DNA from 2 places in the Rhodoglobus sp. genome. Region 1 is predicted to be linked to the other one. Evidence: riboswitches for the same ligand, from Rfam matches in the RefSeq annotation. Region 1 holds a riboswitch; the other holds the start of a gene.

Evidence for each region. Region 1 has a riboswitch for glycine ahead of gcvT (glycine cleavage system aminomethyltransferase GcvT). Riboswitches for the same ligand answer to the same signal wherever they lie in the genome.
Region 2: linked by a shared signal. The riboswitch ahead of ACOH1Z_RS12320 (L-serine ammonia-lyase) and the one ahead of gcvT (glycine cleavage system aminomethyltransferase GcvT) in region 1 are both predicted to bind glycine.

Annotation. Positions count from the first base shown of each region.
Region 1 covers NZ_JBMDVL010000003.1:163,790-171,777, reverse strand. The annotation lists gene ACOH1Z_RS11655 (VWA domain-containing protein) at 1-1,654, shown strand, start outside; gene ctlX (citrulline utilization hydrolase CtlX) at 1,744-2,736, opposite strand; gene ocd (ornithine cyclodeaminase) at 2,744-3,775, opposite strand; gene ACOH1Z_RS11640 (Lrp/AsnC family transcriptional regulator) at 3,906-4,337, shown strand; glycine riboswitch at 4,414-4,534, shown strand; glycine riboswitch at 4,536-4,638, shown strand; gene gcvT (glycine cleavage system aminomethyltransferase GcvT) at 4,673-5,830, shown strand; gene gcvH (glycine cleavage system protein GcvH) at 5,833-6,204, shown strand; gene gcvP (aminomethyl-transferring glycine dehydrogenase) at 6,204-7,988, shown strand, end outside.
Region 2 covers NZ_JBMDVL010000004.1:1,257-9,244, reverse strand. The annotation lists gene rsgA (ribosome small subunit-dependent GTPase A) at 1-803, shown strand, start outside; gene ACOH1Z_RS12340 (inositol monophosphatase family protein) at 806-1,600, shown strand; gene ACOH1Z_RS12335 (septum formation family protein) at 1,694-2,194, shown strand; gene ACOH1Z_RS12330 (bifunctional alpha/beta hydrolase/OsmC family protein) at 2,340-3,596, shown strand; gene ACOH1Z_RS12325 (siderophore-interacting protein) at 3,702-4,529, shown strand; glycine riboswitch at 4,651-4,746, shown strand; gene ACOH1Z_RS12320 (L-serine ammonia-lyase) at 4,894-6,348, shown strand; gene ACOH1Z_RS12315 (pyrimidine reductase family protein) at 6,345-7,094, opposite strand; gene folP (dihydropteroate synthase) at 7,101-7,988, opposite strand, start outside.

The sequences.
Region 1 (7,988 bases):
CGCCAGCGGCGGCGCGATTGTGGCTCTCGCAGCGCAAAACAAGCTTGACGACTTTGTCGCCCAGACTTTCGGATGCTCCAACGCTACCGAGCTCATTGTTGTCGCCGATCCCACTATTTCGTCGACAGTCCAAACCGTTGCCAATGCTTTCAATTCAGAGCACATCGGCCAGTGCCTCTCTGCCAAGGTCGTGACGCAGCGTTCCGCTGACACTGCAGCCCTGCTTGCTTCGGGAACGTCAACCGGTGCCGACGCCTGGATTCCCGATTCGCCGGTGTGGCTCAATCGCGTGGAAAGCACTGCCACTTCACTCGGTCGCGAAGTCCCGGTAACTCAGGAGTGGGACTCGGTTGCATCGAGTCCTCTGGTGTTTGCGACTCCTGCGGTAAAGGTTGGCGAATTTGAGGCTGCAGAAGTCGGATGGTCGGCGGTACTTTCGGGCCGCTATCGCACTCTGCTACCCGACCCCGATAGCTCAGCCGCAAGCATGATCGCGCTCGCAACTCTCAACGATCTCGCTTCCGATGGTGATCCGGCCGATTTCGACCGAGCCCTCATCACTCTCGGTCGTTCCATTCCTGACTCCACTCAAGCGGCTTTCACCGAACTGCAAATTTCAGACTCGCGCATGGTTGCGTTGGCAACGGAGCGCGAAATTGTGGCGCACAATGCCTCCCATCCGGATGATCCGCTAGTGGCGCTGTATCCCGCTGAAGGCACGGCAGCCCTCACGTACCCTTTCGTACTCGTGGGAAACACAACGGTCTCGGAACTCGAATTGTCGCGCATGACAGAAGAGGAGCGTGCCACGATTGCAGAAGCAGAAACCACGAGGGCCTCGTTGCTTGAAGAGTTCGCCGAACTGGTCCGCGGGTCAGACGCGGTGCTCAACGCTGAAGGCTTCCGTGACAACGCCGGGGGAGGGGAGATTCTTGCTTCCGGTGTTATCGCCGCACCGACGGCAACCAAGTCGGTGGGAGACACCACCGAGCTCGTCTCGATCTTGCGCAACTGGAACGCACTCAACCTGCGCTCACGCATCCTGACGGTCGTCGACGTTTCTGGATCGATGCTCGAACGGGCTTGGGACGGGCAACGCCGCATCGAGATGTTCCAAAATGCTGCCGAAGATGCGTTCAGCACCCTTTCAGAAGACGACGAGCTCGGAATGTGGCTGTTCTCCAAAGAGCGCGTCGGAGCTGAGGATTGGGAAGATGTCGCCGGCATCCGCTCGATGAACGACCCCGAGCATGTCGAAAACCTGCAGGCGATCATCGACTCGCTACCCGCCCGCATCAATGGATACACCGGGCTCAATGACACTGTGCTCGCTGCCGTCACCCATGTGCGCGAAGACTACAACGCCGACAAGGTCAACTCAGTGCTGCTCATTACAGATGGGCGCAACGAAGATGACCACGGCATCTCGCTGCAGAAACTTCTCGACAACCTCACCGCAATGATCGACAAAAACACCGACGAACCAGTGCCTGTCGTGCTCGTCGGAATCGGGCCAGACACCGACGTCGAAGCGATGCGCAAGATTGCGCAAGCCACCGGCGGAACGGCCTACCAAGCAAACAACCCCACCGAGCTCAGCAATGTGATGCTCGAGGCGTTGTCCCAACGCGACTGCCGCCCGAACTGCAGTTAGCGAAAACACAGAGCACTGCGTCGCCCTAGCGTCGCAGTGCTCTGTGGCCCGAGTCGACGACGGAGGGACCCGTCAGAGCCTCAGGTCGATCACGCGCCAGCCGTCGGTGCTGTTTCGGCAGAACCGGCGGCTGGAACGCCGGCAGCAACATCCGAAGCCATTCGTGAACGCCGATCCAAATGGATGCCAGCAACCATGCAACGCACCGACCCGCCAGCCAACTCGATCGTCGGAATATCCAAGGGCACAATCTGGCAGCTAGCCTCAATCACTGAACGTTGCGCAGCAGTAAGGCTCGACAACGCGCGCGTCGACAACGCCAAGATGCGCCCACTCGAGCCCTTAAGCTCTAGTGCGTTTCCGGCAAAGTTAGCGATCTGGTCTGCAGTCAGATCGATGAGGGTGCGTCCCGGTGCCGTCAAGCGCTCCGCGATCTCCATCCGACGATCACCAGAAGCAATCAAATCGAGACCGATCATCGCGAAATCCGTGGCAATACACATCATCACATTGGTGTGATAAATCGGTACCCCGTGGCTATCACGGGCCTCAAACATCATCGGTTCATAACCGAATGAGGCGCAAAAGCGTTCCAGCGCGAGCGGATTCGCGCGGTGCGACTCCGCCGCATACGCAACCCGGTTGGTGTGGTCGATGACCATCGCGCCGGTGCCCTCAAGGTAAATTCCGTCGTGCTCTAGACCGGAATAGTCGACAACATCTTGCACGCGAAAGTCGTGCTTGAGCATTTCGACGACATCGGTGCGACGCTCAGTGCGACGATTCGGTGCATACATGGGGTAGACCGCAACACGGCCGCCACTGTGCGTCGAAAACCAGTTATTGGGGAACACGCTATCGGGGCGCGTGCTCTCCGTGTCTTCGAACACGTGGATGTTGACACCAGCGTCGCGCAACGTCTCCGCCACCATCGTCGACTCGGCATACGCGGCGCGAGCAATCTCATCCGGAGTGCGGGTGGGATCGGTCGACTGGAATGCGTTGTCGCTCGCGGTCTGACTATTCGGTGTAAACAGATGCGGGCGAATGAGAACGGCGGCGGACGGCGCTTGAACGCTCACTGAGGCCCTACGCGGTCAGCGCTGGTGCGCGCGAGACGAGTGAGAACAGGTCCTTCGGATCGGCGGGATTGGCGATGAGATCTAGATCTGTCGCGTAATCGGTGCCGCGAACAGCATCGAAAACGTAGCGCAACGCTGAGAAGTCTTCGATCGCGAAACCAACAGAGTCGAAGAGGGTCACTTCGCTTGGCGAGGTGCGACCGGCAGCGCGGCCAGCCAAGACTTCCCACAGTTCGGTGATCGGCGAGTCTGCTTCGAGCTGCTGAATCTCACCCTCGATGCGGGTCTGCTCGGGGAATTCAACAAACACCGTTGCATCGCGCACGATTGACGCTTCGAGCTCCGTCTTACCTGGGCAGTCGCCGCCGATTGCATTGAGGTGCATGCCCGGCTCGATCATGTCGGAGGTGAGAATTGTGGCATTCGCTTTGTCTGCCGTGCAGGTGGTGACGATGTCGGCGCCAGAAACGGCATCCGCTGCAGAGGTCGCGCGCACAATTTGGAAGCCGAGTGGTTCAAGGTTGCGGATGAACTTGTCGAGGGCAGCGGGATCGGTGTCCCAAATGCGCAACTCGGTTATACCAAAGGCTGCGCGGAATCCGAGTGCCTGGAATTCTGACTGGGTACCGGTGCCGATGAGGGTGAGCACTTGTGCGTCAGGGCGAGCAAGGGCGCGAGCGGCGAGTACTGATGTTGCCGCGGTACGCAACGCTGTGAGCAGCGTCATCTCTGAGAAGAATGTGGGATAACCGTTGTCAACTCGCGCGAGCATGCCGAGAGCGGTGACGGTCTGGAAGCCGTTTCCTGGGTTTGAGGGGTGGCCGTTAACGTACTTAAAGGCGTACGTTTCGCCGTCGCTTGTTGGCATGAGCTCGATAACGCCCTCTGCCGAATGAGCGGCAACGCGAGCGGACTTGTCGAACTGAGGCCACTTGGCATAATCCTGCTCAAGGTAGCTGACGATGCCCATAATGATTGGCTCGATTCCGGTGTCGGCAATCCAGCGCCCCATGTTGTTGACGTCTACATAGTGGACCATGTCACTCCCTTCGTTTCGGTGTTACTGGTTCCCACGTTACGAATATGCACTATGCACACACAACAACCATTAGACGCGATTAGTTCACAACAACTGAGCAAAATTGAGAGCGCTATTGTACAATTTGCTCATGCCTCAATTGGATGATCTCGACCGACGTCTTCTCGCCGCCCTCAGGGCCGACGCGAGAGAGTCAATCGCGAGCCTGTCACGCCGACTTGGCGTCACGAGGGCAACCGTCACTAGTCGTATTGACCGCCTCGTTAGTGGCGGAACGGTACTCGGATTCTCGGTTCGCATTCGCGAAGACCGGGACCCGTCGACTATTCGAGCAATATCGTTCATCGAGGTCGAGGGGCGGTCGACGGATGCCGTGATTCGCAAGCTGCGCGGAGTTCCTGAGATTCACGAACTCCACACCACAAATGGCGCCTGGGATCTCGTCGCTGACATCCGCACCGACAGCCTGAGTAACTTCGACAGAGTGCTGGCGAGCATGCGCAATGTTGACGGCGTCGTCAATAGTGAGACGAGTTTGCTGCTCAGCTCAGCGCTCCTCTAACCCTTTTTGGCAGTGGCATAGGCGCGAGCATCCGCCCAGCATTGCTATGCTGAGCTAACAACTGAACATCGGGCCGCAACACGATGCGGGAGAGCCGGGCACACGGCGTGGGTCATCTTTCTGACTAGACGCCAGCACGGCACCGAAGGAGCAAGCCTCCCCGCCAATCTCTCAGGTTCATGTACCGCATCGCACTGGCCACTCTGGAAAGAGAACCTCGCATCACCATGAGGTTCCGCCGACGGTGAAAGCGCACTAGTTTGAAGGTGCGTGAAGCTCTCAGGCTCATCACAGAGGGGGAGTTCTATTCACTAGCCACGCGCCGGGAGAACTCCGTGACCGATGTATCAAATTCTGCAGCATCACCAGCTGAATCTTCACCTGCTGTCGTGAGGTATTCGCCGCTGCACAGCATTCATGAGCAGTTGGGTGCCACGTTCACCGACTTCGCCGGGTGGATGATGCCGGTTCGATACAGCTCAGACCTTGCCGAACACCATGCGGTGCGCACGGCAGCCGGCATTTTTGACATCTCTCACATGGCCGAAATTCATGTGCGTGGTGCCGATGCTGGTGCTTTTCTCGACTTCGCGCTCGCTGGCAAGCTTTCCGGCATCGCCTTGGCTCAGGCAAAGTACAGTCTGCTGCTTAACGAGGCCGGCGGAATCATTGATGACCTCGTCACTTATCGTCTCGGTGATGATCACTTCTTGGTTGTCGCAAACGCGGGGAACCGTTTTGCCGCAGCGGTGGCACTTTCCGAGCGCGCTGCGGGCTTTGATGTTGCTGTCACCGATGAGAGTGACGATTACGCGCTCATCGCCGTGCAGGGCCCGGTTTCGCGGGCGATTCTCGAAGCGACTGCCGCTCTCACCGACTTCGCTACGCCGCTTGACGAACTCAAGTACTACCGCGAGACGGCCGCAACGTTCGCCGGCACCGACCTCATCATTGGTCGCACCGGTTACACCGGCGAAGACGGTTTCGAACTCTACATTCAGGTGGATGCCGCAGCCGACCTCTGGGCAGCGCTCACGGTCGCCGGCGAACCTCTCGGTCTCGTGCCCGCCGGCCTTGCGTGCCGAGACACTCTGCGCCTCGAAGCGGGCATGCCGCTGTACGGTCACGAGTTGAACCTCAGCACCTTCCCGGTCCAGGCCGGTCTTGGTCGTGTTGTTGCGCTCAGCAAGGATGGCGATTTTGTTGGCCGCACTGCAATCGAAGCAGGACCGGATGCCGGTGCTCGCGTTCTCGTCGGACTCACCGCCGAGGGCCGTCGTGCCGGTCGCGCAGACTATCTCATCTTCCACGGCGACACCGAGGTCGGAATCATTACCTCCGGTGCACTTTCGCCGACTCTGGGTCACCCGATCGCTATGGCCTACGTCGATCCCGACGTGAGCGAGATCGGCACCGAGCTTCACATTGATGTGCGGGGCAGTCGCATTGCTGCATCCGTTGTTTCCCTACCCTTCTATAAGAGAGAGGCCTGATCATGGCTGAGAAGAGCGAATTGCAGTACACCGCCGAGCACGAATGGGTGCTCGTTGATGGAAACGTTGCGACCATCGGCATCACCGATTTTGCCGCGGGCAAGCTCGGTGACATCGTCTTCGTCGACCTCCCCAAGGTGGGCGCCACCGTCGCTGAAGGCAAAATTGTCGGCGAAATTGAGTCAACGAAGTCGGTAGGTGAACTCTTCGCTCCCGTTACGGGAACCGTCGTTGAAGCCAACGACGCCGTCTCCGACAGCCCAGAACTCGTTAACAGCGACCCTTTCGGCGAAGGCTGGCTGGTCAAGATCGAATTCACCGAACTTCCGTCGATGCTCAGCCTCGACGAATACACCGCACTGACAGGCGAATAATGCCCAACCCTTACATCAGCGGCACTTTCGCCGACCGTCATATCGGCACGGATGCTGCCGCTCAGGCGAGCATGCTTGCCGCCGTCGGCTACGACAGCCTCGAAGCCCTTGTCGATGCCGCAGTTCCGCCAGCGATCCACCAGACCCCGGTCGTCAATTCCACGATCCCTACTCCGGCTTCGGAGCGGGAAGCGCTCGCCGAACTGCGTGCCCTCGGCAACGCGAACAAGGTTCGTCGCAGCATGATTGGTCTCGGTTACTACGACACCATTACGCCGGCCGTCATCAAGCGCAATGTGCTCGAAAATCCCAGCTGGTACACGGCGTACACGCCGTACCAGCCCGAGATTTCGCAGGGGCGCCTTGAAGCGTTGATCAACTTCCAGACCATGGTTGCTGATCTTGCTGGCATGACGACGACGAACGCCTCGATGCTCGATGAGGGCACTTCGGCTGTCGAGGGCATGCTGCTCGCTCGCCGTGCTACTCGCGTGGAATCGAACGTGTTTATCGTCGACGCTGACACTCTTCCTCAGACCAAGGCTCTGTTGGAGAATCGGGCGGAGGCTGTCGGTATCGAGCTTATTGAGCTTGACCTGGCAACACTGGGAGCGAACCCTGAGCTACCGGAATGCTTCGGTGCGCTCATCCAGTACCCGGGCGCTAGTGGTCGTGTGTGGGATTCCAGCGAAGTTATTGCGGCGGTCAAGGCTCACGGCGGACTCGCTGTTGTTGCCGCAGACCTGCTCGCCCTCACGATTCTCACGTCGCCAGGTGAACTTGGTGCCGATGTTGCTGTCGGAACGACACAACGTTTCGGCGTTCCGATGGGCTTCGGTGGACCGCACGCCGGTTACATGTCGGTGCGCAAGGGGCTCGAACGTCAGCTTCCTGGGCGACTTGTTGGCGTGTCTCAGGACGCGGCTGGCGACCCCGCCTACCGTCTGTCGTTGCAAGCTCGCGAGCAGCACATCCGCCGCGAGAAGGCGACCTCCAACATTTGTACAGCTCAGGTGTTGCTCGCCGTTATGGCCTCGATGTACGCCGTTTATCATGGCCCCCAGGGCCTCAAGCGGATTGCCCAGCGCATCCACCACGACACCGCGAAGTTCGCAGCACGCTTGACCGCTGCGGGCTACACGGTCGAAAATGAGACGTTCTTCGACACCCTTTCGGTAACCAAGAAGGGGCAAGCATACGCAATTGCCGCCAAGGCGCTCGAGCTCGACATCCTTCTCTATGTTGTGGATGCTGACACCGTACGTTTGAGCTTCGATGAAGTCTCGACACAGCCGTACGAGGGTATCTTCGCGTCGCAGAAGAACGACCTCGCGAAGGCGTTCGGGCTTGATGATGGCTTCTCCTACAGCCCAGAGGATGTCAGCATCCCCGACGCTCTCAACCGCACGAGCGAGTACCTCACCCACCCGGTATTCAACACGCATCGCTCGGAGACGAGCATGATGCGTTACCTCAAGTACCTCGCCGACAAGGACTATGCGCTCGACCGCGGCATGATCCCGTTGGGCTCGTGCACGATGAAGCTCAACGCGGCAAGCGAGATGGAAGCGGTGAGCTGGCCAGAGTTTGCGGGCATCCACCCCTTCGCACCCGCGGAAGATGTCTCCGGCTACCTCGTCATGATTTCGCACCTGGAATCGTGGCTTGCCGAAGTGACCGGCTACGACACCGCTTCACTGCAGCCGAACGCAGGCAGCCAAGGCGAGCTTGCTGGCCTCCTCGCGATTCGGGGCTACCACCGAGCCAACGGCGACCTAGACCGC
Region 2 (7,988 bases), on a different contig from region 1:
AAGTCTCGGTGGTCACCGGCGACTGGGTCGACCTCGTCGGAGACACGAGCGGAACAGAGGGAACGCTGGCCCGTATCGTTCGCATCCGCGAGCGCAAGACCCTACTTCGCCGCAGTGCAGATGACACGGATGCCGTAGAACGCATCATTGTGGCCAACGCCGACCAGATGCTCATTGTCGTTGCCGCCGCCGACCCTGAGCCGCGACCGCGTCTGGTCGACCGCTATCTGGTGGCGGCTTACGACGCCGGAATTACTCCCATCCTGTGCATCACTAAGACTGACCTGCAAGATCCGGCTGAGTTCTTGGAGAACTTTGCGGGGCTCGAGTTTCGGGTAATCGCGAGCCGGTCAGATGAGGTTCCGCTTGAGGAGCTTCGGCAAATCTTGGATGGCCACACCACGGTGGCTGTCGGTCACTCGGGTGTCGGAAAGTCCACGCTGGTAAATGCGTTGGTTCCTGATGCGAATCGTGCTGTCGGCCACGTGAATGCGGTTACCGGCCGGGGGCGCCACACGTCATCTTCAACGATCTCTTACCGTGTTGGCTCTGGTTGGGTGGTCGATACTCCCGGAGTTCGTTCCTTCGGTTTAGGTCATATCGACCCTGGCAAGATTTTGTCGTCGTTCACCGATTTAGCGGTTCTTGCTGAGGAGTGCCCCCGCGGCTGCACCCATCTTCCGGATGCTCCAGACTGTGCAATCGCCGAAGCGGTGGCCGCTGGCGATCTTGGCGAGGTCGGAAAACTGCGATTGGATTCCTTCCAGCGACTCATCACGACGCTGGGTTCCACTAGCGTGTAGGGGTGACCGAATACACTCTCGCTGACGATCTTTCTCTTGCTCTCGCGCTGGCGGGAGATGCTGACCTCATCTCGCTCGATCGCTTCACGGCGCTCGATCTTGAGATCACCACCAAGCCTGACCGCACACCGGTAACGGATGCCGACAAGGCTGTCGAGCGAAGCATCCGTGCCGGTATTGCTGCTGCGCGCCCGGGAGATTCCATTCTCGGCGAAGAGTACGGTGAGGCAGGCAACTCGAGCCGTCAATGGATTATCGATCCCATCGACGGAACATCAAACTTTCTCCGCGGTGTTCCCATCTGGGGCACCCTGATCTCGCTCGTCATTGATGGCGTGCCTCAGGTCGGAGTCGTCAGCTCGCCCGCTCTCGGCAAACGCTGGTGGGCCGCAACCGGTCATGGTGCTTTTGCTCAGGCACACGATGGAGAGCCAGAACAGATCTTTGTGAGCAAAGTTGCGTCGCTTGAGGCCGCCTCCATTAGCTACAACAGCCTTTCCGGCTGGGATGGCGTTGGTCGACTCGATGCGGTCATCGCTCTAACTCGGGCTACCTGGCGTTCGCGGGCGATTGGCGACATGTGGGCGTATATGCTGCTGGCCGAGGGCGCGTTGGATGTCGTTGGCGAGTTCGATCTCCAGCCGTATGACATGGCTGCGCTGATTCCCATTGTGCTCGAAGCGGGTGGACAGTTCACCTCGATTGAGGGCGAGGCTGGGCCGTGGCATGGGAGCGCCTTGGCGACTAACACACTGCTGCACGATGAAACGCTAGAGCTGTTGCGTTCTTACCAATAGTTCACCCGTTTGGGGTACCTGTGAATACGCTGAGTTGACTAGGCTTAACTTATCCTCGGCATTTTTACATTCTCACGAAAGCGACTGACCCTAATGACGACAGAAAAAATCTGGCGCCGGGCGCTCGTAATCGCAACAGTGGCTACCGCAACGGTAGCTCTCAGCGGTTGCAGCATCCTCACTCTTGTAGCCAATGGATTTTCGGATGCCGTAGATCCCGGCCCCGGCACGACTCAAGATGTTTTCAGCCTCGTCGTTGGGGACTGCGAAGCCGGTGCTCCCGCTGAGGGCGAAGTCTCCCAGACGAAGACAATCGACTGCGCTGAACCTCACGAAGGCGAAATTTACGCGGCTTCGTATCTGGCAGAGGGCGATTTCCCCGGTGACGACGTCATCGCCGCTCAAGCGGAAACCGATTGCCTTGTCGAGTTCGAGTCGTTCATCGGTGTGAATTACGAGGATTCGATGTACGACTACTCCTGGTATTACCCCACTGAGAGAAGCTGGGCTGACGGAGATCGCGAGATTCTTTGCATCGCCTATGACTATGAGGGAAACCAGATCACAGGGTCTCTCGCTGGAGTCGCAAAATAAGACTGCGTGCGAGCGGCTGTCGAAGATCTGTATCTTCGATAGGCGCTCTATTCGTCAAGGGAACAATTGGTGACCGCGATGGTGTTGCAACCAGTAGCCGGATGAGAAACGCTGGTAGTTCCTCGAACACAGGGCGGTAGCAACAATGAAGATCGAATTTCCGGGATCCGACGACACTATGCTCGCTGCCCGACTGGAACTTCCTGAGGGCACACCAGCAGCATTCGCGCTGTTTGCCCACTGCTTCACGTGTTCAAAAGACTCGTTCGCCGCCTCCCGTATTTCGCGAGCGCTCGTTGACTACGGGGTCGCAGTTCTGCGCTTTGACTTCACAGGGCTTGGCGGATCTGACGGTGACTTTGCCAACACAAACTTCACGTCGAACATTGAAGATGTCGTTGCCGCGACTGAGTTTTTGCGAGACAACTACCGCGCGCCATCGTTGTTGATCGGGCACTCGCTCGGCGGCGCTGCCGTTCTCGCTGCCGCCCATCGCATTCCTTCAACTCGCGCGGTGGTGACGATCGGCGCCCCAAGCGACCCTTCGCACATCACAAACCTGTTCGGTGCTGCGAACGCTGAAATCGAGAGTCGCGGCGAAGCCCAGGTTCAGCTTGGCGGGCGTGAGTTTCGCATTCGCAAGCAATTGCTCGACGACATTGCCGCTCAGCCGCAGTCCGCGAGGTTGCGAGATTTGGATGCAGCACTCCTCGTCGTTCACTCCCCCATCGATCAGACGGTGGGCATCGACAACGCACGCGAGATTTTCGAAACTGCTCGGCACCCCAAATCCTTTGTTGCACTCGACGGAGCGGATCACCTGCTCAGCAACCGCGACGATGCGACCTTCGCTGCAAGCATCATCGCGGCCTGGGCTGCTCGCTATGCCTTCGACGGTGCTGAGACCCCGACTTCAGCCGAAGGCCCGATGACCGTCATCGAGCCGAGCGCCGCTGTCACTACCGACGGTCGTTCAGTTATTGTCCGCGAAAGCGGTCCAGCTCGATATGAACAGCGAGTACTCGCATCGGGGCATGAGTTCATCTCTGACGAGCCTGCACCGCTCAGCGAAAACCACGGACCGAGTCCCTACGATTTGATTCTTGCCGGTCTCGGAAGCTGCACGTCGATCACCATCCGCATGTACGCCGATCGCAAGAAGATGCCCTTGACGGGGGTGAGCGTGCGCTTGACTCGCGAGCGACTGGATGCCGCGACCTGCGAGCATTGCACGGCCACCGAGGGAACCGTCGAGCACATTACGCGCGAGCTCACTCTTGACGGCGATCTCAGCGACGAGCAACGTCAGGCGCTTCTCGTGATTGCCGATAAGTGTCCGGTGCATCGCACCTTGGAGGGCGAGATTTCAATCACAACCAGCGTTACCGCGGCGACAGGGTAGCGACCACCTATCGACATCGCCTAGAACTCTCAGCAGTCTCGCTATAGAGTTATTAGGCAACCCTTATTTTAAGATGAAATGAGCCGGCCCTCGCGCCAACCGCCTATGACCATTGAACGCGATTCCGCCAAGCACCCCCTAATCATCCGCCGGGTCACTGTTAGCGCGGTGAGCCACCCCACGCCGACCATCGCTCGCATCACCCTGAGCGGTGACGAACTCGACGGGTTCGTGGCCAGCGGACCTGCCGACCACGTCAAAATCTTCTTTCCTGACCCCTCGACTGGAGAGCTTTCCGCTCCCGTCATGACCGAGTCTGGCATCAGCAAGCCCCAGGGCGGTGTCGTGATTTCCCGCGATTACACGCCTCTCGGTTTCCGCAGCTCAGAGGGTCAGCACGAGCTTGATATTGATTTTGTTGTTCACGGCGATGAAGGTCCCGCTTCCGCTTGGGCCGGCCACGCCCGCATCGGGGATCCTCTCGTGATCGCTGGACCCCGTGGGTCAAAGTTGCTCCCCCGTGGCGCAACGCACGTAATCCTTATCGCTGACGAAACCGCTCTGCCAACCAGCTCGCGGTGGATCGATATGCTTCCCACTTCGGTGCACGTCACTGCGTTGTTTGATGTTGCCGATGAGACCGTCGAGAGCTATTTCAGCCCCGAACAGAAAGCACGCATGTCTGCTGAGTGGTTCTACCGCCGCGACGGGCTCGGCCAACTCGACGCTGCGCTCCGGGCACTCGGAGAGATTGGCGAATCGACCTACATTTTCCTCGCTGGCGAAGCCACAACGCTTGTCCCTTTGCGCCGCTACCTACGCCGAGAACTGGGTCTGCCCAAACAGCAGGTTTCAGCAGATGGCTACTGGCGTCGAGGAGTCACGAATGCTGACCACCATGAACCGCTCGATCCCACCGATCCGGAAGACTAAAAGAGGCACGCACTCGCGCTGCGCATCCTGACTGCTTGCTCAATTGCGCCTCAGCATCCGCCAGATAGCCGGTCGTCGTTCTCGACCGAAGTGTATGCTGATGGCACAAGTGAACAGCCGTCATACCGCTGCGGGAGAGCCCTTCCGATCGTTGGTTGGCGCCGTAGGAGCAAACCCTCTCCGGGAATCTCTCAGGCACCAGTACCGCAGTGGCTAGGCAACTCTGAAAAGTAGTCGGCCCTGTCCGACTCGCCGACGGGGCAACGTAACGCCACAAGCGTGCGGAAACTCTCAGGCCCGATACAGAGCGGAGAGGACTCAACGACGCCCGCACGAAGATGTGTGGTGAAGAAATGGAGTCACCGTGCCAATTCGCAATCTGACGCCCCGAACCGAAGTACCGACACCCTCGCTCGAAGAGGTGCCCCTCAGCAGCTTCGACCTGTTCACGGTCGGCATTGGCCCATCTAGCTCCCACACCGTCGGCCCCATGCGTGCTGCCGCATCATTCGCTGCCGACCTTGCCGAACACGGGATGCTCGACGCTGTCACGTCGCTCCAGGTCCGGCTCTATGGTTCTCTCGCCGCTACCGGTGCTGGTCACGGCACGATGAGCGCTGTGCTCATCGGGTTGGAGGGCAAACTACCCGACCAGGTTCTTCCAGCAGAGATGGAAAAGATTCTCGAACGAATTGAGAGTACGGGCGTCCTGCAGCTTGCGGAGACACACGAAGTTCCGTTCACGGAGGGCGCGATCGCACTCCACCCGCTCACAGTTCTCGACGGACATCCGAACGGTATGCGATTTGCCGCATACGACAAAGATGACATCGCAGTCCTTGAAGCGACCTACTTCTCCATTGGTGGCGGCTTCATCTACCGGGAGGGTGACAACCGCGACGGCAGCTCGTCCACCGGCCCCGCAGCGGTTGCTGATCCCCTACCCTTCCGTACTGCGGCCCAGCTCTTGGCTCACTGCCGGGCTGAGGGCCTGAGCTTCAGCGGCGTGATGCTTCGAAATGAACTCGCGCGCCGCAGTTACGACGAAGTCGCTGCAGGACTCCTTCACATTCGTGACGTCATGGATGAGTGTAAGAACAATAGCCTTGAGCGCACCGGCAACCTTCCCGGCACTCTGAATGTGCGTCGACGGGCACCCGACTGGCACGCTCGTCTCCGCCGCGAAGACCCCGACCGTGACCCCGTTTTCTGGCAAGAGTGGGTCAACTTGGTCGCTCTCGCCGTCAACGAAGAAAACGCTTCTGGTGGTCGCGTCGTCACGGCACCAACAAACGGCGCAGCAGGCATCATCCCCGCGGTGCTGTTTTATGCCACTCACTATGCTCCCGGCATGAGAGACGCTGACCAGGCAACAAAGGATGATGCGACAGTGCGCTTCCTGCTCGCCAGCGCCGCCGTTGGGGTGCTCTATAAGCGCATGGCATCGATCTCGGGTGCTGAAGTTGGATGTCAGGGTGAAGTTGGTTCCGCATCATCAATGGCCGCGGCGGGACTAGCCGAGATCTTGGGCGGAACACCAGAACAGGTAGAAAACGCCGCCGAAATCGCGATGGAACACAATCTTGGTCTGACCTGTGACCCGATCGGTGGTCTTGTACAGATCCCCTGCATCGAGCGAAATGCTATTGCGGCGGCCAAGGCAATCAACGCCGCAAAAATGGCACTGTGGGGCGACGGCACGCATCGGGTTTCACTCGATGAGGTCATTATTACGATGGCTGAAACGGGCAAGGACATGAGTTCTCGCTACAAAGAGACTTCCATGGGCGGTCTCGCTGTCAATGTTGTGGAGTGCTAACGCGCGGCACGCACATAGCGAAGTAGTAGTGCGCCGTCATCGCCACCGAGTGCTTGCGCCAGTGCCATCTCTTGCGGGGCTGCATCGGCAGCGTCCACAATGCGGCGGGCAGAACCGCCTTCGATGCGCGGGCTAATAGTCAGACAGAGTTCGTCGACCACGCCTTGAGCGATCATCGTCGCAAATAGTGTTGGCCCGCCCTCACTATGCAATTGGGGGTAGCCGCGATCGGCAAGGAGATGCTTCAACTCGACAGTATCGACCTCGGTGTCGCCGGCAACGACTACATCGGCGACTTCCTCCAGTGCGGCACGCGCCTGCGGTGACGCGCTCTCCGTTGTGATCACGAATGGACGCACAGCGTAGCCAGCAAGATCCTTGGGCTCAAGCCTCAAGGATGCACTAACGATGGCAAACCGCGGTTGGGCAGCGAGGCCGTTGGCCACTCTCCATTCCGCTGCATCATGGTCTAAGGCCAAATTTCGGTAGCCTTCCTGACGAACGGTTCCCGCACCAACGACAATGACATCGGCAAGCCGTCTCAAGAGTGCGAAGACTCGCGCGTCCGTCGCAGTCCCGAGTGGGCCTGATGTTCCCTCGTGGGTTGCTGCACCATCAATGCTTGAGACAAAGTTGGCCCGTAACCACGGCACCGAACGATCCGCGACCGCATAGCTTGCCAGTAGCTGTTGGTCGCTCAGTTCGCTGCCAGCAGTCAATGCACGAATTTCGGATGCGGCCTCCATCAGGTTCTACCTCTCATTTGCGTCGGACATGTTGTGTTTCAGCTGCGCAGGCTCGCGCAATCCTAAAATGGCTTCAGCGATGCGTATGGCTGCGACGCTCTCTGCCACTTCGTGCACCCGAACCACTCGCGCACCGTTCAATACGCAAGCCACGGCTGCGGCTAGTGAACCTTCGAGGCGCTGAGATTTCGGTTTGTCGAGCACTTCGCCGATGAAGTCTTTATTAGAAAGCGCCACGAGTGTTGGCAGGCCGAGTGCGGTGATGACATCGAGGTGTCGTGTGAGTTCAAGACTATGCAGGGTGTTCTTATTCAGGTCATGTCCTGGGTCGACAAATAGTCGTTCTTCGGAGATGCCCGCGGCAGTGGCGCGCTGCACCCGTTCGGCCAAGAAGTCACGGACTTCCTTGGCGACGTCCTCGTATTGAGGTCGCGCGAATTGGGTCCGCGGCCGCGCGCGCGAGTGCACAAGCACGAGGGATGCATCGCTCTCAGCCACTATGGCGGCGAGGTCGGGGTCGCTCAGGCCAGTGGTGTCATTGATCACGTTGGCACCGGCCGCAATGCTGCGACGCGCAACCTCTGCGTGAAAAGTATCGACGGAGATTACGACATCAGATTGCGCCCGCAGCTCTTCCACTACAGGAACAACACGCGCTGCTTCGTCCTCAACGCTCAGAGGGTCACCTGGCGCAAAGGGAACTCCCCCGATGTCGACCCAGTCAGCTCCCTGCTTCACTGCGAGAATGGCCGCAGCGACGGCATCCTCAAGGGCGAAGTTGGCCCCCGAATCGTAGAAGGAGTCAGGGGTTCGATTGACGATCGCCATCACCGCAACCTGCCGGGAAAAATCGAACGGGCGGTTACCAATGGTGCGACGGGGATGCCGGAGCGG